3 regions of the Variovorax sp. V35 genome follow, and region 1 is predicted to be linked to each of the others. Evidence: predicted binding sites of a transcription regulator. Region 1 holds the regulator's gene; each other region holds the start of a gene.
What was found. The regulator sigma-54, encoded in region 1, starts transcription at its own class of promoters, with help from an activator protein. The targets are predictions, from matches to a motif close to TGGCANGNAANCTGCTTT.
Positions count from the first base shown of each region.

Region 2: ACAM42_RS22745 (nitrate/nitrite transporter) is a predicted target of sigma-54. The motif match lies at 6,521-6,538, and genes of this name have one in related genera.
Region 3: ACAM42_RS33140 (pilin) is a predicted target of sigma-54. The motif match lies at 6,302-6,319, and genes of this name have one in related genera.

Region 1 is NZ_AP028666.1:581,830-589,562, reverse strand. It holds gene ACAM42_RS02710 (phospholipase D family protein) at 1-1,228, opposite strand, end outside; gene rpoN (RNA polymerase factor sigma-54) at 1,239-2,828, opposite strand; gene lptB (LPS export ABC transporter ATP-binding protein) at 2,846-3,640, opposite strand; gene lptA (lipopolysaccharide transport periplasmic protein LptA) at 3,637-4,356, opposite strand; gene ACAM42_RS02690 (thiol:disulfide interchange protein DsbA/DsbL) at 4,478-5,122, opposite strand; gene ACAM42_RS02685 (SPOR domain-containing protein) at 5,279-6,049, opposite strand; gene argS (arginine--tRNA ligase) at 6,064-7,733, opposite strand, start outside.
Region 2 is NZ_AP028666.1:4,946,377-4,954,109, reverse strand. It holds gene ACAM42_RS22760 (type IV pili methyl-accepting chemotaxis transducer N-terminal domain-containing protein) at 30-818, opposite strand; gene nirB (nitrite reductase large subunit NirB) at 832-3,264, opposite strand; gene ACAM42_RS22750 (protein kinase) at 3,329-5,047, shown strand; gene ACAM42_RS22745 (nitrate/nitrite transporter) at 5,068-6,333, opposite strand; gene ACAM42_RS22740 (type IV pili methyl-accepting chemotaxis transducer N-terminal domain-containing protein) at 6,594-7,733, shown strand, end outside.
Region 3 is NZ_AP028666.1:7,156,261-7,163,993, reverse strand. It holds gene sucD (succinate--CoA ligase subunit alpha) at 1-648, shown strand, start outside; gene ACAM42_RS33165 (TerC family protein) at 765-1,448, shown strand; gene ACAM42_RS33160 (Stp1/IreP family PP2C-type Ser/Thr phosphatase) at 1,477-2,286, shown strand; gene ACAM42_RS33155 (FHA domain-containing protein) at 2,360-3,010, shown strand; gene ACAM42_RS33150 (CHASE2 domain-containing protein) at 3,083-5,341, shown strand; gene ACAM42_RS33145 (3',5'-cyclic-nucleotide phosphodiesterase) at 5,371-6,174, shown strand; gene ACAM42_RS33140 (pilin) at 6,377-6,889, shown strand; gene ACAM42_RS33135 (hypothetical protein) at 7,541-7,733, shown strand, end outside.

The DNA of each region.
Region 1 (7,733 bases):
GCGTGCGCGCGGAACTCAGCTCGTGCAGCTCGGCGCCCAACGCGAGCATGTCGGCGCGGTAGCGGCGGTAGGCGGTGTGCACCAGCGGTTCGTCGGTGGCGGCGAGCGAGTTGGTGACCACGCTGATCTTCACGTTGCGCCCGCGGATCTCGCGCATCACCTCCAGCCCCGACGCGCCCGGGATCAGGTAGGGCGAGACCAGCGTCACCTCGCTGCGCGCGCGGCGCATCTGCTCGACCACGTTGTAGCGCACGCTGTCCACGTCGAGCAGCGGCACGCCGCCGTACGACGCGGTCTTGCCGATCACGCGGTCGGGCGAATCGGCATAAGCCTCGGCGGTGGTCCAGATCAGGCCCAGCTTGCCGGCGTCGAGGTCGTCGGCCACCGGGCTGTAGCCGAGCAGGTCGTTGGGCGCAGGCCTGGGCGGCGGCGGCGTGGTGTCGGGGCCGGTGGCGGCGTCGAAGCGGCGCTGCAGCTCTTCGCGCGGCAGGTCGGTGTGCACGACCGCGCCGATCGGGCGCACGTGCGGGCTGTTCCAGTACTGGTCGAACAGCACGCCCAGGCGCGGGATCAGCGCACCCGTCACGAAGGTGTCGAGGTCGATGAAGTTCGGGCCGGTGGTGCGGCGGAAGTACTGGTTGCCGATGTTGCGCCCGCCCGCCACCGCCATCGCGCCATCGGCGATGAAGAGCTTGTTGTGCATGCGGCGGTTGACGCGGCTGAAGTCGAACAGCGACGCGGTGAAGCGCTTGAGCAGGCTGCCGCGCCCCGCCGGGAACGGGTTGAACAGGCGCAGCTCGACGTTCGGCGTGGCGGCCAGGCCGAGCAGCAGCTCGTCTTCGCCGGACGTGTACAGGTCGTCCATCAACAGGCGCACGCGCACGCCGCGCTGGGCCGCATCGCGCAGAGTGCGCAGCAGGTAGCGGCCGGTCTCGTCGTTCTCGATCTGGTAGTACTGCACGTCGAGCGTGCGCTGCGCGCGGCGCGCCAGCTGCAGCCGCGTGTCGAAGGCGAAGTCGCCGCCAGGCATCAGGCGAAAGCCGCTGAGGTCGGGGTCGGGCTGCGAGGCCAGCGCGATCTTGCCGAGCGCGGTGTCGGCCGAGACGGCGATGGCCTTGGTGGGCGGGCGCGGTGCCTCGTCGGGCAGCGTGGCGCAGCCGGCGAACAGCAGCGCCGCAGCCACAACAAGAACCCAATGCCCCCAGCGCGACAGCAGGCGACGGGTCATCGTGGGCTTTCTACAGAGCCTTGCGCAGGTTGGCCGGTGCGATGCGCAGCGCTTCGCGGTACTTGGCGACGGTGCGGCGCGCGCACTCGATGCCCTGCTCTTTCAGCATCTCGGAGATCTGGCTGTCGGACAGCGGCTTCTTGATGCTCTCGGAACTCACGAACTGCTTGATCAGCGCGCGCACCGCGGTGCTCGACGCATTGCCACCGGTCTCGGTGCCCAGCGCCGAACCGAAGAAGTACTTCAGCTCGACCGTGCCGAAGGGCGTGGCCATGTACTTGGCGGTGGTCACGCGCGAGATGGTCGACTCGTGCAGGCCCAGCTCGTCGGCGATCTCGCGCAGCACCAGCGGGCGCATGGCCAGCTCGCCGTGCACGAAGTAGCTCTTCTGGCGCTCGACGATGGCGTTGCTCACGCGCAGGATGGTGTCGAAGCGCTGCTGGATGTTCTTGATGAACCAGCGCGCCTCCTGCAGCCGCTGCGACAGCGCCTGGCTGCCCTCGCCCTTGTGCGACTTGAGCGCACCGGCGTAAATGTCGTGCACGCGCAGGCGCGGCATGACCTCGGGGTTGAGCATGACGCGGAACTTCACGTTGGTGCCGCGCCCGGTCTTGGTGACGATCACGTCGGGAATGACGATGTTGCGTTCGACGTCGACAAAGCGGCGCCCCGGCTTGGGCTCGAGCCGCGCAATGACCTGCAGCGCCGAGCGCACCAGGTCTTCGTTGGTGCGCGTGAGCGTGGCCAGGCGCTTGAAGTCGCGCCGCGCGAGCAGCTCCATGGGCTGCTTGCAGATCGCGATGGCGGTCTTGCGGATGAGCGCTTCGGCCTCGGTCTCGTCTTCGCTGGCAAGCGCCTTCAGCTGGATGCTCAGGCATTCGCCGAGGTCGCGCGCGCCGACGCCCACCGGCTCCAGGCTCTGCAGCAGGCCCAGCGCCACCTGGAAGTGGTGCACGAGGTCGTCGAACTGGTCGTTGTCGTCGCCCGCCAGGCCCGAGGCCAATGCGGGCAGCGAGTCTTCGAGGTAGCCGTCGTCGTTGAGCGACTCGATCAGGAAGCGCAGCGCGGCGCAGTCGTTTTCATTGAGCCGCAGGCTCAGCGCCTGGCGGTGCAGGAACGACTGCAGCGACTCCTGGCTGCGCGCGAGTTCGGTGGCGTCGGCACGCTCGTCGTCGCCCAGGTTGTTCTGGCGCGCGGGCGCGTCGCTGCCCCACTCGCTGTCGTCGGGCGCCATGTCGACGGTGCCGTCGCCTTCCCAGTCGGGCTCGCGCTCGGCGATCTCGGCGGCGGGGCCGTCGGTGTCGGGGGTCGAGGTGGTGGTGTCGCTGGAGGTGGAGGACGTGCTGGCGGCGGACGGCGTGAACTCGGCCTCGCCCTCGCCCGCGTCGTCGCGCGGCACCGGCGCGTCGGCCGTGTCCAGCCCGAATTCCTCGCGCGCCGCTTCTTCCGCGGTGCGCTCGAGGAACGGGTTCTCGTCCAGCATCTGCTCCACCTCCTGGCTCAGTTCGAGCGTGGAGAGCTGCAGAAGCCGGATCGACTGCTGCAGCTGAGGCGTCAAGGCCAGATGCTGCGAAACGCGAAGGGACAGCCCTTGCTTCATAGGAACCGCCCCCGCCCTTACATGCGGAAGTGCTCGCCCAGGTACACCCTGCGTACCTCGGCGTTGTCGACGATCTCCGAGGGTGTGCCTTGTGCCAGCACGTGCCCGTCGCTGATGATGAACGCGTGATCGCAGATGCCCAGCGTCTCACGCACGTTGTGGTCGGTGATGAGCACGCCGATGCCGCGCTCTTTCAGGAAACTGATGATCCGCTGGATCTCGATCACGGCGATCGGGTCGATGCCGGCGAAGGGCTCGTCCAGCAGGATGAAGCGCGGCTGTGTGGCCAACGCACGCGCGATTTCGACGCGGCGGCGCTCGCCGCCCGACAGCGCGAGCGCGGGCGAATCGCGCAGGTGGTCCACGCGCAGGTCGGACAGCAGGTCGGCCAGTCGCTCTTCGGTGGCCTGCTTCGACAACGGCACCATGCGGCCGTTGGCGTCGGGCTCGCGCTGCAGCTCGAGCACGGCGCGCACGTTTTCCTCGACCGTGAGCTTGCGGAAGATCGAGGCTTCCTGCGGCAGGTAGCTCAGGCCCATGCGCGCGCGGCGGTGAATGGGCATGTGGGCGATGGGCTCGCCGTCGATGGTGATCTCGCCGGCGTCGGCGCGCACCAGCCCGACGATCATGTAGAACGAGGTGGTCTTGCCCGCGCCGTTGGGGCCGAGCAGTCCGACGACCTCGCCCTTTTGCACGTCGAGCGAGACGTCTTTCACGACCGTGCGGCTGCCGTAGCTCTTCTTGAGGCCGCGCGCCACGAGGCGGCTGCCCGGAATGCCGTCGGCGGTCTGGGTTCCTGCGGTTTCGATCACTTGCGCCCTTCCCCTTCGGGGCCGCCCAGCGTGGTGCTCGGACGCAGCCCGGCGCCGGGCGCGGGAGTGGGTGCCGGGGCCGCGGGCTTCTTGCCACCGGCCGCGGGTGCGGAGCCGGGCGCCGCCGGGGCCGGCGTGGCCTTCGGCGTGAGGATGGCCTTGACGCGACCGCCGCCGCCCGCCGAGACGCCGGCGTTCGGCGGCACGAGGGAGCCGTTGACGGTGTAGGTGTCGTTGCTCTGGTCGTAGACGATCAGCGCGCCGCTGCTCTCGTCGTTGGCCGTGGCGCCGATCAGCCGGCGCATGACGGCGCGGCGGATGAACTTGACGTTGTCGGCGCGGCTGTCGTACTCGATGACTTCCGACTCGCCCTCGATCCACTCGTCGCCGGCGTTGCGCTTCTGCTTGTAATAGGCCAGCTTGCCGGGCGCCGCCGTGACCACGCCGTACTGGTAGCCCTCGGCGTCCTGGCGCACGTCCAGCCGCGCGCCGCGGATGATGATCGTGCCCTTCGTGACCAGCACGTTGCCGGTGAACACGCTGGTCTGTTTCAGGTCGTCGTAGCGCATCGAGTCGGACTCGATGTTCATCGGCTTGGTGCGGTCGGCGGTTTCGGCCAGGGCGCCCGAGGCGGCACCGGCCAGCAACAGCGCACCGAAAGCCAGGCGGCCGAGGCGACGAAGGGTGGGGAATGTGGGGATGGAGGGCAATGTCATAAAGGCACGAAACTTGCTCTGAAACATTGTATGCGTGGGATGGCAATTGCCCACCGCCGCCAATGAAAAAGCCCGCCGAAGCGGGCCTTGCATTCGACCAAAAAGCAGGTCGCCGGGTCGGTCAGCCCTTCTTGGCTTCGCCGATGAGGAAGGTCGCGACCTGCAGCACCTTGGACATGCTGCCGGCGGTTTCGCCGTCCACATACCAGCGGCCCGCCACGGCCAGGGCCGGCACGCCGGCGACCTTGTAGGCCTCGGTCTGCTGCGCCGCGCGGCGGGCCTTGCTGGCCACGCCGAAGGACGCAAAGGTTTCCTTGAACTTGGCGCCGTCGAGGCCGGCACGCTCGGCCCAGGCCTGGATGTTGGCGTCGCCGTTCAGGTTCTGGCGCTGCGCGTGGATGGCGGCGAACACCTTCGAGTGGTACTCGTCCAGCTTGCCCATCGCTTCGAGCGTGAAGTACAGGCGCTGCTTGGCTTCGACGTCGTTGCCCACGAAGGGCACCGGGATGCGGCGGAAGGCCACTTCCTTCGGGGCCGCCTTGACCCAGGCTTCGAGCGACGGCTCGAAGTCGTTGCAATGCGGGCAGTTGTACGAGAAGAACTCGACCACCTCGACCTTGCCGGCGGGTGCATCGACGGGCACGCGCTTGTCGAGCACGAGGAAATCGGTGCCGGCCTTGGGGGCGCGCTGGGCGTGTGCCGGAACGGCAGCCAGCGAAAGCAGCCCGATCGAAGTGGCGGCCAGCGAAAAGTCACGACGTTTCATGGAAAAGGTTCTCCTGTGGGTACCGCAGTACAGAGCCGGCGCGCCGCCGGGAGTTCCCCGTGGACGGCGCGACCGAGGCGCTGGAATTGACAAACGAGTGCGGCAGATGCCGCGCGGGCGAGAGCTTAAAGGCTGTTCAAGAAAGGCGCTGACGGGTCAGCGCTGCACGCGCACCAGCGCCGATTCGAGACCGCCGCCATCGAGCCGTTCCTTGAGCCGGTCGGCGTCGTCCTTCTTGTTGAACGGACCCGCGCGCACGCGGTAGACCGTGCGACCGGCCTGCTCGCGCTCGGTGACCTTGGCCTCGACGCCCATGAGCGACAGCTTGGCGCGCTGCGCCTCGGCGTCGTCGGTGGTGCGGAAGGCGCCAGCCTGCACGAAGTACATGAAGGGATCGGCACCCGACGACGACGGTGCGGCGGCGGTCGTGTGGCTCGGCGCGGCGGACGCGGTGGTCGTGCTGCTGCCGCCTGCGCGGGCCCGGGCGAGGTCGCCCAGCGGATCGTTCGACGGCGGCAGGGCGTTGGCTTCGGCCGGCACCGGCGCGGGGCGCGTCGGCTTGGGCGCCACCACCACGGGGGCCGGGGCGGTGACCGGCGCGGTGGCGACGGGCGGCGTGCCGGGGGCCACGGTGGCGGGCGCGCCGGTGATCGGGTTCACCGGGCCGGTGGCCGTGGCGGCCGGCGGCGTGGCGGCCGGCTTGGGCGCGCCGGCCTTGCCGGCCAGCGGCGCGTTCGGGTCCCAGTCGCGGTTCTTGCGGGCTTCGGCTTCGTCCTGCTCGGCACCGCCGCGTTGCGTCTTGTTGACGAACGGGATCGGCACCTTGGTGACGTAGACCGCGATGCCCAGGGCGACGCCCAGACCGAGCACCAGGCCGATGATCAGCCCGATGACGATGTTGCCGCGTTGTCTGCTTGTCTTCTTCATGTTCAGAGGGTGATTCACATCTTGCTCGGCGCACTGACGCCGAGGATCGCGAGGCCATTGTGCAGCACCTGCGCGGCCGCTGCGACGAGTGCGAGACGCGCCAGCTTGACCGGCTCGTCGTCCACCAGGATGCGCTCGGCATCGTAGTAGCTGTGGTAGCTGGCCGCGAGTTCGCGCAGGTAGAAAGTCACGTCGTGCGGGGCGAAATCCTTCGCCGCCGCCGTCAGCATGGCCGGGTACTTGGCCAGCAGCAGCATCAGCGCCTGGGCCGCCGGGCTGTCCAGCGGCGACAGGTCGACCGCCTTGAGCGCGGCCACGTCGCCGCCCCAGGCCGCGAGCACCGAGCAGATGCGCGCGTGGGCGTACTGCACGTAGTACACGGGGTTGTCGTTGTTCTTGGTGACCGCCAGGTCGACGTCGAAGGTGTATTCGGTGTCGGGCTTGCGGCTGAGCAGGAAGAAGCGCACGGCATCGGTGCTGGTCCACTCGATCAGGTCGCGCAGCGTGACGTAGCTGCCGGCGCGCTTGCTGATCTTGACCTCTTCGCCGCCCTTCATGACGCGCACCATGGTGTGCAGCACGTAATCGGGGTAGCCCTCGGGAATGCCTTCGCCCGCGGCCTGCAGGCCGGCGCGCACGCGCGCGATGGTGCCGTGGTGGTCGGTGCCCTGGATGTTCACGACCTTGTGGAAACCGCGCTCCCACTTGGCGATGTGGTACGCCACATCGGGCACGAAGTAGGTGTACGTGCCGTCCTTCTTCTTCATCACGCGGTCTTTGTCGTCGCCGTAGTCGGTCGACTTCAGCCACAGCGCGCCGTCCTGCTCGTAGGTCTTGCCGGCGGCCACGAGCTTGGCCACGGCCGCCTCGACGCGGCCGCTGGTGTAAAGGCTGGACTCGAGGTAGTAGTTGTCGAAGCGCACGCGGAAGGCCTGCAGGTCGAGGTCCTGCTCGCGGCGCAGGTAGGCCACGGCGAATTCGCGGATGCTGTCCAGGTCGTCGATGTCACCGCTGGCGGTGTACTCGCGGTCGTCCGACTTGACGGTCTTCTTGGCCTTGAAGTCCTCGGCGATGTCGGCGATGTAGTCGCCGTTGTAGGCCGGGGCTTTTTCGCCGCTGGGCCACTCGGGGTCGCCGGGCTTGAAGCCCTTGGCGCGCAGCTGGGTGCTGTTGGCCAGCGTCTGGATCTGCACGCCGGCGTCGTTGTAATAGAACTCGCGCCACACACTCTGGCCCTGCGAGGCCTGCAGGTTGCAGATGGCGTCGCCCAGCGCGGCCTGGCGGCCGTGGCCGACGTGCAGCGGACCGGTCGGGTTGGCCGACACGAACTCGACCAGCACCTTTTCGCCGGTGGCGGGCTGCTGGCCGAAGCCTTCGCCGGCGGCCAGCACCTCGCGCACGATCTGCTGCTTGGCGGCGGCCTTCAGGCGGATGTTGAGGAAGCCGGGGCCGGCGATCTCGATGGCCTCGACCCATTGGCCGAAAGCGGGGGTGGCGAGCAGCGCAGCGCTCAGTTCCTCGGCGAGTTCGCGGGGCTTGCGCCCCAGCGGCTTGGCGAGCTGCATGGCAGCGGTGCTGGCGAAATCGCCGTGCGCCGCCACCTTGGGCGACTCGAACGCGGCTTTGGCGCCGGCGCCGGGAGAGAGGGTTTCGAGCGTGTTCGCGAGCGCCGCGAGCAGCTCCT
Region 2 (7,733 bases), 2.9 Mb from region 1:
GCTCTCTTGTCTTTGGGGGCGGGCGCGGGTCAGGTCTTGATCTCGGCGTACAGGCCGGTCACGCGGTCCATGATCGCGAGCAGGTTCTCGCTGCTCACGAACACGTCGGACATCAGCGCGGGCGAGGCGCCCGCACCGTCCAGGCGCTGCAGGCCGCGGTTGAAGAACATCCATTGCGCGTCGGCCAGCACCAGCTCCTGGCGGATCTGTGCGGTGGCTTCGGGCGCGTTGCGCAGCAGCTCGAGCGCGGCGAGGAATTCGGTGCGTGCCTTGGCGATCTCGGCGGTGCTGCCGGCCGGGTCGATCTGCATTGCCGCGGCAAGGTAGCACTTGGCCATGCGCTGCGACAGCATGCGCTGGCGCCCCGCGATGTTGACCAGCCGCCCGACCGGCTTGCCCGAGGCGGCCTCGTACTGCGCCGTGCCCTGGTGGGCCAGCGCGAGCACGGCGGCGTCGAGAGCGACGACCCGTGCGGCGGCGTCCCGGCCGGGCGCGGCATCGGCCAGCTCGGTGCGGAACGCGCGCCAGGCGCCGTCCAGGCCGTCGTAGGTGGCGCGCAGCGTTGGCGTCGGCGCAAAGGCCTTGAGCTCGCCGAGCTGGCGCTCGAACAGCGCCACGGAACGGTCAAGCACCTGCTGCGCGCTGCGCGGCTCCACCTTCTGCACCAGCGCCAGGTAGGCCTTGCTCGCGCGCTGCGACAGCATGCGCTGGCGGCCGGCCTTGTTGATGGCGTCGTTGAGGTCGGCCACCTGCGCGCGGGCGCCCACCGGGGCGAGCGCGGCGAGGGCGGAAGAAGCAATGAAGAGTCGTCGTTTCAAGCGGTCGCTCCGATCACACGCTCAGCGGCGCAAACTGCCGCACATCTACCGAGGCCTGCGCCGACTCGAACCACGGGTCGGGCTCGCCGTCGAGCGCGAACTGCAGCCGTTCCCACAGCGCTTTGCGACCTTCGACGTCTTCGAGGATCTTCTTCTTCACGTAGTCCAGCCCGACGCGGCCGATGTAGTGCACCGTGCGCTCCAGGTACCAGCCTTCCTCGCGGTACAGCTGCAGGAAGGCGCCGGCGTGTTCCATCACTTCCTCGGCGGTCTTCACCTTCACGAGGAACTGCGCCACCTCGGTCTTGATGCCGCCGTTGCCGCCCACGTACAGCTCCCAGCCCGAGTCGACGCCGATCACGCCGACGTCCTTGATGCCGGCCTCCGCGCAGTTGCGCGGGCAGCCCGACACGGCCAGCTTAACCTTGTGCGGCGAGTACATGGCCCACAGCGCGCGCTCCAGGTCCTTGCCCATCTGCGTGCTGTCCTGCGTGCCGAAGCGGCACCACTCGCTGCCCACGCAGGTCTTCACCGTGCGCAGCGACTTGGCGTACGCAAAGCCGCTGGGCATGCCGATGTCCTTCCACACGCCTTCCAGGTCTTCCTTCTTCACGCCCAAGAGGTCGATGCGCTGGCCGCCCGTGACCTTGACGGTCGGGATCTTGTACTTGTCGGCCGCGTCGGCAATGCGGCGCAGCTCGTCGGGCGTGGTGTGGCCGCCCCACATGCGCGGAATGACGGAGTAGGTGCCGTCCTTCTGGATGTTGGCGTGGCTGCGCTCGTTGATGAAGCGGCTCTGCGGATCGTCCTTCGCCTCTTTGGGCCAGGTGCTGATGAGGTAGTAGTTGACGGCCGGGCGGCAGGTGGCGCAGCCGTTGGGCGTGCGCCAGCCCATGCCGCGGTACACGTCGGCGTGCGTGAGCCAGTGCTCCTTGCGGATCGCGTCGCGCACGTCCTGGTGGCTCATGTCGGTGCAGCCGCACACGGCCTTCTTCTTCGGCGTGGCCGAGTAGTCGCCACCCGCCGTGAACATCAGGATCTGCTCGACCAGCCCGGTGCACGAGCCGCAGCTGGCGCTGGCCTTGGTGTGCTTCTTCACCTCGTCGAGCGTGAACAGGCCCTTCTCCTTGATGGCCTTGCAGATGGTGCCCTTGTTCACGCCGTTGCAGCCGCACACCTCGGCGTCGTCGGGCATGCTCGCGGCCTTGCTGTGGCCCTCGTGGCCGGTGTCGCCGATGTTCGATTCGCCGAACATCAGCTTGTCGCGGATGTCGTGCACGCTGCGGCCGTCGCGCAGCAGCTTGAAGTACCAGCTGCCGTCCACCGTGTCGCCGTACAGGCAGGCGCCGATGAGCTTGTCGTCCTTGAGCACCAGCTTCTTGTAGACGCCGCCGAAGGGGTCGCTCATCACGATCTCTTCGGTGCCTTCGCCGCCCATGAACTCGCCGGCGCTGAACAGGTCGATGCCCGTGACCTTGAGCTTGGTCGAGGTGAGCGAGCCCAGGTAGCGGCCGATGCCGAACTGCGCCAGGTGGTTGGCCGCCACCTTGGCCTGCTCGAACAGCGGCGCCACCAGCCCGTAGGCGATGCCGCGGTGCGCTGCGCATTCGCCCACCGAGTAGATGCGCGCGTCGGTCACCGTCTGCATCGTGTCGGTCACCACGATGCCGCGGTTGCAGTGCAGGCGCATCTTCTCGGCCAGATCCACATTGGGGCGGATGCCAACGGCCATCACCACGAGGTCGGCGGCGACCTCGGTGCCGTCCTTGAAGCGGATGGCTTTCACGCGGCCATCGTCACCCCCGACCAGGTCCTGCGTCTGTGCGCCCATGAGGAACTTCAGGCCGCGGTCTTCCAGCGACTTCTGCAGCAGCTTGCCCGCCACGTCGTCCAGCTGGCGCTCCATGAGCCAGGGCATCACGTGCACCACCGTCACGGTCATGCCGCGCAGCATCAGGCCGTTGGCGGCTTCGAGGCCGAGCAGGCCGCCGCCGATGACCACGGCGTTCTTGTGCGTGCGTGCGGTCTCGATCATGTAGTCGGTGTCGGCGATGTCGCGGTAGGCGATCACGCCCTTCAGGTCCTTGCCGGGCACGGGCAGCATGAAGGGGTTGGAGCCGGTGCACATCAGCAGGCGGTCGTAGGGCGCCTCGGTGCCATCTTCGGCGCGCACGATGCGCTTCACGCGGTCGACCTCGACCACCTTCTTGCCGGCGTGCAGCGTGATGTGGTTGTCGCTGTACCACTCCCAGCTGTTGAGCACGATCTCGTCCACCGTCTGCTCGCCCGCGAGCACGGGCGACAGCAGGATGCGGTTGTAGTTCGGGTGCGGCTCGGCGCCGAAGACGGTGATGTCGTACAGGTCGGGTGCGATCTTCAGCAGCTCTTCGAGCGTGCGCACGCCGGCCATGCCGTTGCCGACCATCACGAGTTTCATTTTCTTCATGGGGCGGGACCTTTCAGGGAAATCAACCGAACGACGGCCCGCGGCGCGCGGTCAGAATCGCGCCATGAGCTTTGAAGTGGACATCGGCTACAGCAGCCAGCGCGGGCCGCGCGACGCGAACGAAGACTTCGCCGGCACGGTGCATGCGCCGGCCGGCGACGAGGCACGCGGGCTCATCGCGGCGATTGCCGACGGGGTCTCGAGCGGCGGACGCGGCCGCGAGGCGGCGCAGACCACGGTGATGGGTTTGCTGGCCGACTACTTCGCCACGCCCGCGACCTGGGAGCCGACCGCCGCGCTCGACCGTTTGATCGGCGCGCAGAACGGCTGGCTGGCCGACCACAACCGCCGCCGCCAGGGCAAGCAGGAGGGCGCCGGCACGGCGCTCACCACGCTCACCGCGCTGGTGCTGCACGGCCAGAGCTACACGCTGGCCCACGTGGGCGACACGCGTGCCTGGCGCGTGCGCGCCGACGGCGAACCCGCGCAGCTGCTCACGCAGGACCACGCCTTCGACCACCCCGACATGCGCAGCCGGCTCACGCGCGCCATCGGCCTGGACGACCAGGTGCGCGTCGACTACCTGCAGGGCGATGTGCGCGTGGGCGACTGCTTCGTGCTCAGCACCGACGGCGTGCACGGCGTGCTCAAGCCGCAGCAGGTGGCCGCGCTCGCGCTGCAGGGCGACGCCGAGGCCGCGAGCGAGGCGCTGGTGCAGGCGGCGCTGGACGCCGGCACGCGCGACAACGCGACCGCGCTGGTGATCCGCGTTGTGGGGCTCGATGCGCGCCAGCTCGACGACGAACTCGGCGACGGCCGCCGGCTCGCGCCGCCGCCGTGGCTCAAGGTGGGCGACGTGCTCGACGGCTACGTCGTCACCGGCCTGGTGGCCGACACCGGCGTACACCTGCTGTACCAGGCGCGCCATCCGGTCACGCGCGAGCTGGTCGCACTCAAGACCCTGCACCCCTCGCGCGCCGGCGACCCGCAGGAGCGCGCGATGCTGGCGCATGAGGCCTGGCTGGGGCAGCGCGTGGGGCAGGGCGGCGGCTTCGTGCGCGTGCACGAGCGCGCACCGGACGCCAGCGCGCTGTACATCGTGTTCGACTGGCACGGTGGGCGCACGCTCGAGCAGATGCGCAAGGACGGCACGCGCGGCAACGTGGCCGAGGTGGTCGCCGCGGCCATCGAGGTGAGCCGCGCACTCGGGCGGCTGCACCGCCACGGCGTGGTCCACCGCGACATCAAGCCCGGCAACCTGCACCGGGGTGACGACGGCCGCTGGCGCATCCTCGACCTGGGCGTGGCGATCTCGGGCCGCGAGGGCGCGGCGCAGCGCGAGCTGCACGCGGGCACGCCGAGCTATATCAACCCCGAGCAGTGGGAGGAAGGCGGCGTGGCCGATGCGGGCAGCGACCTGTTCGCGCTCGGGGCCACGCTCTACCAGTGGCTGGGCGGGCACCTGCCCTACGGCGAGATCGAGCCCTATCAGGTGGCGCGCTACCGGCGCGATCCGGTCGCGCTCTCGCGCCTGCGGCCCGACGTGCCCGTGTGGCTCGACCACCTCGTGCGCAAGGCCGTGGCCCGCGACCCGCGCGAACGCTTCGAGACCGCCGAGGAGATGCTGCTCGCGCTGGAGCGCGGCGCCTCGCGCCCCGTGAACGCGCCCGCCGCCACGCCGCTGATCCGCCGCGACCCGCTCGCGCTGTACCAGCTCGCGCTCGGCGTGTCGGTGCTGTTCAACGTGCTGCTCATCGTGTGGCTTCTCTTCCTGCCACGTTGAGCGGGGGCGGGCGAAGAGGCTCATGAACGGGCGGCCTTGCGAACGGGCGAGGGCTTGGCAGCCGCAGGGGCCGGCGTGACGCGCGCGCGTCCGCCTTTTTCGGCCCAGGTGCGCGTCCAGCGGATCTGCATCACGCGCATCACGCCCAGCATCGCCAGCGAGAGCGCACCGAAGAACACGAAGCCCCAGGCGTAGCTGCCCAGGTACTGCTTCGACAGGCCCATGGCGTTGGGCACGAGGCCGCCGCCGAGGGCGCCGATCTCGCCGATCATCGAGCCGGCCACGGCCGTGCTCGTGGGCCAGCGCAGCGGCACCAGCTGGAACAGCGCGCCGTTGCCCGCGCCCAGCGCCGCGAAGCACACGATCAGCAGCAGCGTGGTGAGCGCCAGCGAGCCCGACGAGAAGCCCACCAGCACGAGGCCCACGGCCACCACCAGCAGCACCACCGTGAGCGTGTTCACGCCGCCCCAGCGGTCGGACAACCAGCCGCCCACGATGCGCACCGCCGCGCCCATGAAGGCCGCGAGCATCGTCAGCTGGCCCGCCTGCACCTTGCTCACGCCGAACTGGTCGTAGTAGTACGAGGGCAGGAAGGTCGTGAGGCCGATGAAGCCGCCGAAGGTCACGCCGTAGATCAGGCTGAAGACCCAGCCGTCTTTTTCGAACAGGCAGGCGATGTGCGCGCGGAAGCTGCCGTGCGGGTCCACGTCCGGCGGCTCCTTGGCGAAGAACACCATCACGACCATCGGAATGAGGATCGCGACGGCGGCCACGCCGTACACCGCCTGCCAGCCCAGCCAGTTGGCCAGCGGCGGCGCCACCAGCACCGACACGGCCGTGCCCACGTTGCCCGCGCCCACCAGGCCCATCGCCAGGCCCTTGTGCTGCGGCGGGAACCAGCCCGAGCCCAGCGACAGCGCCACGCCGAAGCTCGCGCCGGCGATGCCCAGCAGCACGCCCATGGCGAGCAGGTCGTTGAAGCTCTTCACGAAGAAGAAGCCGAACAGCATCGCCACGGCGATGAGTCCCATCTCGACCAGCGTGGCCTTCTTGCGGCCGATGTACTGCGACAGCAGGCCCAGCGGAAAGCGCATGAGCGCGCCCGCGATGATCGGCACCGACAGCATCAGGCCCTTCTGCGCGGGCGAGAGGTTGAAGGTCTCGCCGATGAAGGGCGCCATGGCGCCGTTGAGCACCCAGATGCAGCAGGAGAACGAGAAGTACAGGAAGGCCGCGAACAGGGTCGGACTGTGGCCTGACTGCAAGAAATTCCTGAAACCGGACATGGCGTTCAAAGGTGCAAAAAGCCGCGGCGCGACCGGGCAGCGGTCGTGTCGACGGACAGGGGTGGAGTCGGGAGGCCGGCGGCGAATGCCGTCGGCATGGGGGTGAGCCCGGCCTGAGGAGGGCCGGGTTGGATGCAGGAACCTGCAGCCTCACCAAAGCGGTGCTTCGTTACACCGTGCCCCCTTCGATGCAAGAGGCGTGCCTGCGAATGCAGGCTGGCGTGGCCTATGCTTCCCGGGCCTTGCCACACCTTGCCGCCATGTCCCTTCTCGTCGTCCTTTCCCCTGAACCCGCTGAAGGCGAGCCCTTGCCGGCGTCGCTGCAGCAGTCGATCGATGCCGCGGGCGTCGCGGTGCTCGGGCGCGCGGGCTGCCACACGCTGGTGCAGCGCGCGCAGGCGCTCGCACCGTCGATGGTCCTGGTGCATCTGGATGAAACAGAGCCGCAGCTCGACGCGCTGCTCGATGCGCTGGCGCCCTGGGGCGGCGCACCGCCGTGCGCCCTGGGCGTGATGAGCGCGCCGCTGGACGGCGCGCAGCACGCAGCGCTCGTGGCCGCGGGCGTGCACGGGTGGGTACCCATCGACAGCGCCGATGCACTCGCCGCACTGACCGCGCAGGCGCAGGCCCGCTGGACCCGCGAGGCCGCGCTGCGCACCGAACTCGACGCCCTGCGCACGCGCATGGACGAGCGCAAGTGGGTCGATCGCGCCAAGGGCCTGCTGATGTCCGCGCGCGGCATCGGCGAAGACGAAGCCTTCGGCCTGCTGCGGGGCGCCGCGATGCACGCCAACCTGCGGCTGGGCGAGGTGTCGCGCTCGGTCATCGAGGCCGCGCAGTGGGCCGAGGCGATCAACCGCGCGGGCCAGCTGCGCATGCTCTCGCAGCGGCTGGTGCGCGTCGCGGCGCAGCTCGCGGCCGGCATCGACGCACAGCGTGCGCGCGTGCTGCGCACGCAGTCGACCGAGCGCGTGCAGCAGACGCTGGATCATCTGACGGCCCTCGAGCTGGGTCCGGCCGGCGTGCAGGCGCTCGGCGAGGTGCAGGCCGCGTGGCTCGCGCTGGCCGCGCTGTTGACGGCCAAGCCCGCATCGCAAGGGCTGGCCGCGATCGATGCGCGCGGCGAGGCCTTGCTGTCGGCGGCCGAGGCGCTGACGGACGCGCTGGAGGCCTCGGGTGCGCGGCGCGCGCTGCGCATCGTCAACATCTGCGGACGGCAGCGCATGCGCGCGCAGCGACTGGCCAAGGACGCCTTGCTGGCCTCGACACTCGCGGCCGGTGCCTCGCGCGAGCGGCTGCTGCCGACCATGAACGAATTCGAAGCCGCGCTGCTGGAGCTGGAGCGTGCCCCGCTCAGCTCGCCCGAGATCCGCGCCGGGCTGGCGAGCGCGCGCGACGAG
Region 3 (7,733 bases), 710 kb from region 1:
GCCGCCATCTGGGAAGCTGTCGAAGCCGACCTGGACATGGCGATCTGCATCACCGAAGGCATTCCGGTTCGCGACATGCTCGAAGTGCGCAACAAGATGAAGGCCAAGGAAGCGGCCGGCGGCAAGAAGACCCTGCTGCTGGGCCCGAACTGCCCCGGCCTGATCACGCCCGACGAAATCAAGATCGGCATCATGCCCGGCCACATCCACCGCAAGGGCCGCATCGGCGTGGTCTCGCGCTCGGGCACGCTGACGTACGAAGCCGTGGCTCAACTGACGGAAATCGGCCTGGGCCAATCGTCGGCAGTCGGCATCGGCGGCGACCCGATCAACGGCCTGAAGCACATCGACGTGATGAAGGCCTTCAATGACGATCCGGACACCGACGCCGTCATCATGATCGGCGAAATCGGCGGCCCCGACGAGGCTGACGCAGCCCGCTGGTGCAAGGACAACATGAAGAAGCCGGTCGTCGGCTTCATCGCCGGTGTCACCGCCCCTCCCGGCAAGCGCATGGGCCACGCCGGCGCGCTGATCTCGGGCGGCGCCGACACGGCCGAAGCCAAGCTCGCCATCATGGAAGAGTGCGGTTTCACCGTGACGCGCAACTTCTCGGAGCTGGCCAAGCTGCTCAAGGGCAAGCTGTAAAAAGCACACCCACCGCTGGCGGCATTCCCGCCGCTCGCATTACCACGCAGAAATGAAAAAGCGCCCGCATTGAGTTGCGGGCGCTTTTTTAACTACAACACAGTGGAATCAGAGACATGGAACTTCTTCAAAGCACGGACTTCTGGATCGGTCTGATCAAGATCGTCTGGATCAACATCATCCTCTCGGGCGACAACGCCGTCGTGATCGCCATGGCGGCGCGATCGCTGCCGCCCGCGCAACAGAAAAAGGCCGTGCTGTTCGGCTCGGGCGCGGCCGTGGTGCTGCGCATCGTGCTGACGGTGGTGGCGGCCAAGCTGTTGGCGCTGCCCTACCTGCAGATCATCGGCGGCGCCCTGCTGCTGTGGATCGGCCTGCAGCTGCTCAGCGAGGAAGACGAAGGCGACGGCGAGTCCAAGGAATACGGCAGCATGTTCGCGGCCGTGCGGACCATCCTGCTGGCCGACCTGGTGATGAGCCTGGACAACGTGATCGCCGTGGCGGCCGCCGCGCAAGGCAGCATGGTGCTGCTGGTGTTGGGTCTGGCCATCAGCATCCCCTTGGTGATTTTCGGCAGCACGCTCATGATCAAGCTCATGGAACGCTTCCCGATCATCGTCATGCTGGGTGCCGCGCTGATCGGCTGGGTCGGCGGCGAGACCATCGTGAGCGACGTGTCGCTGCATGAGGCGCTGGCGGCCAACCCCTGGATGCACTACGTGGGCGCGATCGCCGGCGCGGTGCTCGTCGTGGCCCTGGGCCGCTTCCTGCAACGGCGCGCACGCGCTGCTGCGCACTGATCCCTTAAAAAGCGAGCGCTGACAAACGATGGCAGGTGTTGGCGTTTCCCTTTTCTCCAGTCGACCGGCGCTGAGCTGGGAGTTTGCGGCGCTGACCGATGTCGGGCGCCTGCGCGCCCACAACGAAGACGCGGTGCATGTCGACCCGGCCCTCGGCCTGGCGCTGCTGGCCGACGGCATGGGCGGTTACAAGGGCGGCGAGGTGGCCAGTGCCATGGCCATTTCGCTGATGCACGCGAGCTTCGGGCGCTGGTTCGCCCAGGCCGGCATGCAGGCGCCGGCCCGCGTGGTCCGGCGTGCGCTGCAGGCGGCCACCGACGAGGCCAACGGCGCCATCCTCCAGGCAGGCATCACCCACGAAGAACTGCGAGGCATGGGCACGACCCTGGTGCTGGCGGCGTTCCGCCCCCAGCGCGTGGTGGTCGGCCACATCGGCGATTCGCGCTGCTACCGCCTGCGCAACAACAAGCTGGAGCAGCTCACGCGCGACCATTCGCTGCGCCAGCAGCAGCTCGACGCGGGCGCCATCACGCCCGAAGAGGCCCTGAACTCCCCCACCCGCAACCTCGTGACGCGGGCCGTGGGCGTGGAAGCCCAGGTGTTGCTGGAGATGCACGAGCACAGCGCCAGGCCGGGCGACCTGTACATGCTGTGCTCCGACGGGCTCAGCGAGATGGTGCCGGATGCGCAGCTTTTCACGCTTTTGAGCCGTGATCTGGGGCTGAAGGAGATGGCTTCACTTTTGGTTGCAATTTCAAACGACAATGGCGGACGGGATAACATTTCAGTTGTTCTGGCCAAGGCGGGCGTCAGCGAAGCGACCCGCGGGGCCATGTAGCAGCCAACCCAGGCGGCGGACCGTTTGCGCCGCCTGACGGTGCTGGATCTTTGCAAACGGGGAGTAATCGGCCATGCCGAAGATGATCATTTCGGTCGATGGCGTCGTCATCGGCCAAGTGGCGCTCGCCAAGAACCGCACGACGTTGGGCAGGCGCGCCTACAACGACATCGTGATCGACAATCTCGCCGTCAGCGGCGAGCATGCCGTGCTGCACATGAGCGGCGGCGAAGTCGAAATTGAAGATCTCAACAGCACCAACGGCACCTACGTCAATGCGCTGGCCGTCCAGAAGCAGGCGCTCCAGGACAACGACGTCATCGAGGTCGGCGGCTGCCGCATCCATTTCCGCTCGCACAGCAACCTCATGGCCGGCCCCGGCTCCGTGCGGGCCTCGCTCTCCGAGTATTCGGCGCCGATGCCGCTCTCGTCGGCACCCACCGAATCGGGCGCGCTGGTCGAGCTGGGCGTGCCCGTGCTGCGCGTGCTCTCGGGCGCCAACGAAGGCCAGGACGTCCCGCTGCAGAAGGTGGTCACCACCATCGGCAAGCCCGGCGTCGCCGTGGCCGTCGTCACCCGCCGCCGCCAGGGCTACGTGGCGGCCACCGTTGTCGGCAGCGTCACGCTCAACGGCGCCCCGCTGGGCGCCGAAGCCGTCGCGCTGCAGGAAGGCGACGTGCTTGAACTCGGCGGCGCCTCGCGCATGCAGTTCGTCCGGATCTGAGCCGCTTCCGGCGCCCCGCTCCGCCCCCCGTTTTTTCGCCGACAGGCATTTGTTGTCCAAGGCTGACCAGCCATGAGCGCATTGCGGCGGCACTGGCCGCGCATCGCCATCACGCTGCTGCCGGTGCTGCTGGCGCTGCTCCATGCCACCGGCGCCTGGCGGCTGGGTGTGATCGAGCATCTGGACCACCTGATCTACGACGCCCGCCTGCGCGCCACCATGCCGGGCACGCCCGACACGCGGGTCGTGATCGTCGATGTCGACGACGCCAGCCTGGCGCGCGAGGGCCAGTGGCCCTGGCCGCGCGACAAGATCGCCAGCCTCACGACGGAACTGCTGGCCCGCCAGCACGTGGCCGTGCTCGGCTTCGACGTGATGTTTCTCGAGCCCGATCGCAGCTCCGGCCTCGGGCGCCTGAAGGAGATCGCGGCCGGGCCATTGAGCGGCGTGCCGGGCCTCGCTGCCGAAATCGACCAGCTCGCCCCCACCCTCGACCACGACGCCACACTGGCCCAGGCCCTGCGCGGCCAGCCCGTGGCGCTAGGCTACTACTTCACGCGCACCGAACAGCCCAGCGCCAAGGGGCTGCTGCCGGCGACGCCCGTGCTGCCGCCCGACGCCTTTCCGCCCCATGCTTCCTTCGTCACGCTCTGGAACGGCTTCGGCGCCAGCCTGCCGGTGCTGGGCCGCGCGGCGCCGGTCGCGGGGTTCCTGAACACGCTTGTCGGTGACGGCAGCGACGACGGCGTGATTCGCAGCGTGCCGCTCATCGCCCGCTACGAAGGCGAGCATGCGTCGCCCGGGCACTACGAGTCGCTGGCGCTGGCGGTGTACCGGCTGGCGAACGGCTCGCCGCCCGTGCGGCCGGCGCTCGTGGCCGGCGACGGCAACTTTCCGCGCCTGCAGGCGCTGGTGCTGGGGTCGCTGCGCATCCCGGTCGACCAGAGTGCCAGCTTGCAGGTGCCGTTTCGCGGCCCCGGCGGGCCGCGCGCAGGATCGTTCCGCTACGTGGCCGCTGCCGACGTCCTTGAGGGCCGACTGGCGCCGGGTGAGTTGAAGGACAAGATCGTGCTGCTCGGCGCCACCGCGCCCGGCCTGCAGGACCTGCGCGCCACCCCGGTCGGCGCAGCGTTCCCGGGCGTCGAAGTGCACGCCAACATCGTCTCGGGCTTGCTCGACCGGCGCCTGCTGGCCGTGCCCGACTACGCGCCGGGTTATGAAGTGCTGACCGTGCTGGCGGCGGGGCTGCTGCTCGCGTTCGGGCTGTCGCTGCTGTCCGCATCGCGCGCCGTGCTGCTCGGCGCGGGCGTGGTCGCCGCGCTGGTCGGCCTCAACACCTGGCTCTACGTCGGCCACAGCCTCGTGCTCCCGCTGGCGTCGGCGCTCGTCATGGTGGCGCTGGCCTTCGCGCTCAACATGAGCTGGGGCTACTTCGTCGAATCGCGCGCGCGGCGCGGGCTGGTGCGGCTCTTCGGCACCTACGTGCCGCCGCAGCTGGTCGACGAAATGCTCGTGCGCCCCGGCCGCTACAGCATGCGCGCCGAGAGCAAGGAAATGACCGTGATGTTCTGCGACATGCGGGACTTCACCCGGCTGTCCGAGCAGATGGCGCCGGCCGAGCTGCAGGCCTTCCTGAACACCGTCTTCAGCCGGCTCACCGAGGTGATCAGCGCGCACCGCGGCACCGTCGACAAATACATGGGCGACTGCGTCATGGCCTTCTGGGGCGCGCCCATCGACACGCCCGGCCATGCCGCGCTCGCCGTGCAGGCGGCGATCGACATGGCGGCCGCCGTGCACGACATCAACCGCCAGCACCGCGCCAACGGCCGTCCCGAAATCAGCGCGGGCATCGGCTTGAACAGCGGCCTCATGAGCGTCGGCGACATGGGCTCGACCGCGCGCCGCAGCTATACCGTGGTCGGCGACGCGGTCAATCTCGCGTCCCGGCTGGAGGGCCTGAGCGGACACTACGGGGTCGAGATCGTGGCCAGCGGCGCCACCCGCGAGGCGGCGCCCGGGTTCGTCTGGCAGGAGCTCGACAGCGTGCGCGTCAAGGGCAAGGCCCAGGCTGTCGCCATCTACACCCCGCTCGCGCCGGAAGCCGCGGGCGAGGCGCAGGACACACGGCAGCAACTCGACCGCTGGAGCCAGGTGCTCGCCGCCTACCGCCGCCAGGATTGGGCGCTGGGCCGGAACTTGCTGGCCCCCCTGCTCGCCGCGGATGCGAAAAAAGTCCTTTACCAGCTCTACGCCCAGCGTTTAGCCTCGATGGCGCTTCGCCCGCAAGACCCGGACTGGGACGGCGCCACCCGGTTCGACACCAAATGACGACAGACGCATACAAGGGGTCTTCCACAATGCAGGTTCGCGTGCTGGGTTGCTCGGGCGCCATCGCCAAGGACTGCCGCACCACCTCGTTCCTGGTCGATGCGGACCTGCTCGTGGACGCCGGCACGGGCGTCGGTGACCTCACCCTCGACGAGATGGCCGCCATCGACGACGTGGTGCTCACCCATTCGCACCTCGACCACATCGCCGCCCTGCCCCTGATGCTCGACGCCGTCGGCAGCCGCCGCGTCCGGCCCCTGCGCGTGCACGCCCTGGCGGCCACCATCGATGCGCTGCGGGCGCATGTGTTCAACAACGTCATCTGGCCGAATTTCGAACGCATTCCCAGCCCCGAATCGCCGTTCGTGAGTTTTCATGAGATCGCGGTCGGGCAGCGCCTAGAACTGGGCAGCGACGCTCCCAAGCTGATCGAGGTGCTGCCGGCCGTCCACACCGTGCCGGCCTGCGGCTTCGCCATCCGCCGGGCCGAAGGCGGCGCCCACTGGGTTTTCAGCGGCGACACCGAGCGCAATCCACCCTTCTGGGAGCGCGTCAACGCGATCGACGTGGCGATGCTGGTCATCGAAACGGCCTTCAGCTCCCGCGAAGAGGCATTGGCCGAACGCAGCCTGCATCTGTCGCCGGTGGCGCTGGCGCACGAACTGGCGCACATCGATCCGGGCAAGCAATACCCGATCTACATCACCCACACCAAGCCGGCGGAGACCGAAGAAATCATGAGCCAGATCGAGATGCTGGCCGGGCGGGAGGTGGCAGGGTTGGCGCAGCGGGACATCCGCTGGCTCAAGGCGGATGGGGTGCTGACCTTCTGACTGGAAGCGGTCGGGCATGACAAATTTGTCGACACAATTGGCATCTGAGTGCGAGTTGTGTCACATCATGTAACTATCTTGTGACCAAAGGCGGCCCGATCGAGGGCTGCAGGGTGGGGAAACCGGGTGGCACGGATGCTGCGGAAGTTACCCCGCTCCGGGCTGGTTCCCGGGCTTTACAAACCAACCTGGAGTTAATCGAATGAACCGTCGTTCTATCGCACGCAATGTGCAAAAGGGTTTTACCCTGATCGAATTGATGATCGTTGTGGCGATCATTGGTATCTTGGCCGCAGTTGCGCTGCCTGCGTACCAGGACTACGTTGTCCGCTCGCGCGTTACCGAAGGTCTGGCACTTGCCAGCGGCGCCAAGACGGCAATCTCTGAAAACGCCGCCCAAGGCGCCGGCTTCGCGAATGGTTATGTGCTTCCGGCCGCAACGCCAAATGTTTCGAGCATCGCCATCGCCGATCTGACTGGCGTGATCACGATTACCTACACGGCGGCAGCTGGCAACGGCACCGTCACTCTCACGCCGACGTCGGGCGGTACTGCTCTGGCTGGTACGGCGCTGACTACCGCGCCCACTGCCACGGTCGCCGGCGCAGGCGGCAGCTCGACGGTTCCCACTGGTGGCTCCATTGAATGGCTGTGCCGTCCTGGCACGACCGGCGGCATGGCTGTTAAGTTCCTGCCCGCTTCGTGCCGCCCGTAACAGCTCTGCTGTTTCCAGAGAAGCCGCCTTCGGGCGGCTTTTTTGCGTCTACTCGAACCTCACTGGCTCCAACAGTTAGGTGGTCCTATCGTCCTGCATGGTCGAGATGTTCTTCACGAAGAGCGCTGCGCGGCCCTGATGCCTGCTTCTATCGACACCATCTTGGACGGCTGGATGAGCTCCCTGGATTGAACGGCGGCTACGCACTTCGTCGCACGCTGGCAAGATTTAACCTGAGGAGAGCGTTTCAACGCATTGAAGGCGACGGGTCGTTGAACACAACCTCCACTCGCAGTCGTGACTTGACTGCCCGGCCATCGATCTCACCGGGAGAAAACTCCGCAGCCATGAAGGCTTCGCGTAGAAAATAGGGTCGGAATTCAATTTCCAGCCGCGTCATTTTGGTGCAAAGGCTCGGCTCGTTTCGGCGCGCTGACGCGCAGGCGCTCATCGACAATTCGGTCTTCCGCCGTCGATTCCGAATCCGCCAGATGCGCCCCAAGCCCTGCAAATCTCCCCTAGCGAAGCCGGCCCCGCACTGACGCCGCCGCAGAAGCGCTTCAACACCTGATCCGCCAGATCGAGAAGGCCCGCCAGACGCTGGCGGCGTGGCACGACGGCATCGGCACCTACCGCCAGGCCCATGCGCAGGTGCTGCAGCCGCTGGAAGACGAACTGCTGGCCGCGCGCAGGCAATGGGTGTTCGCGCTGGACGAACTGCTGGGCCAGCCGCGCGGATGGACCCAGACCGATCGCGAGCCGCTGCGCGAACTGGTGTGTGACGCCGCGGGCGAGTTGCTGCATGCGCTCGACGGCGACGATGAAAACAATGATGAAGAACTCA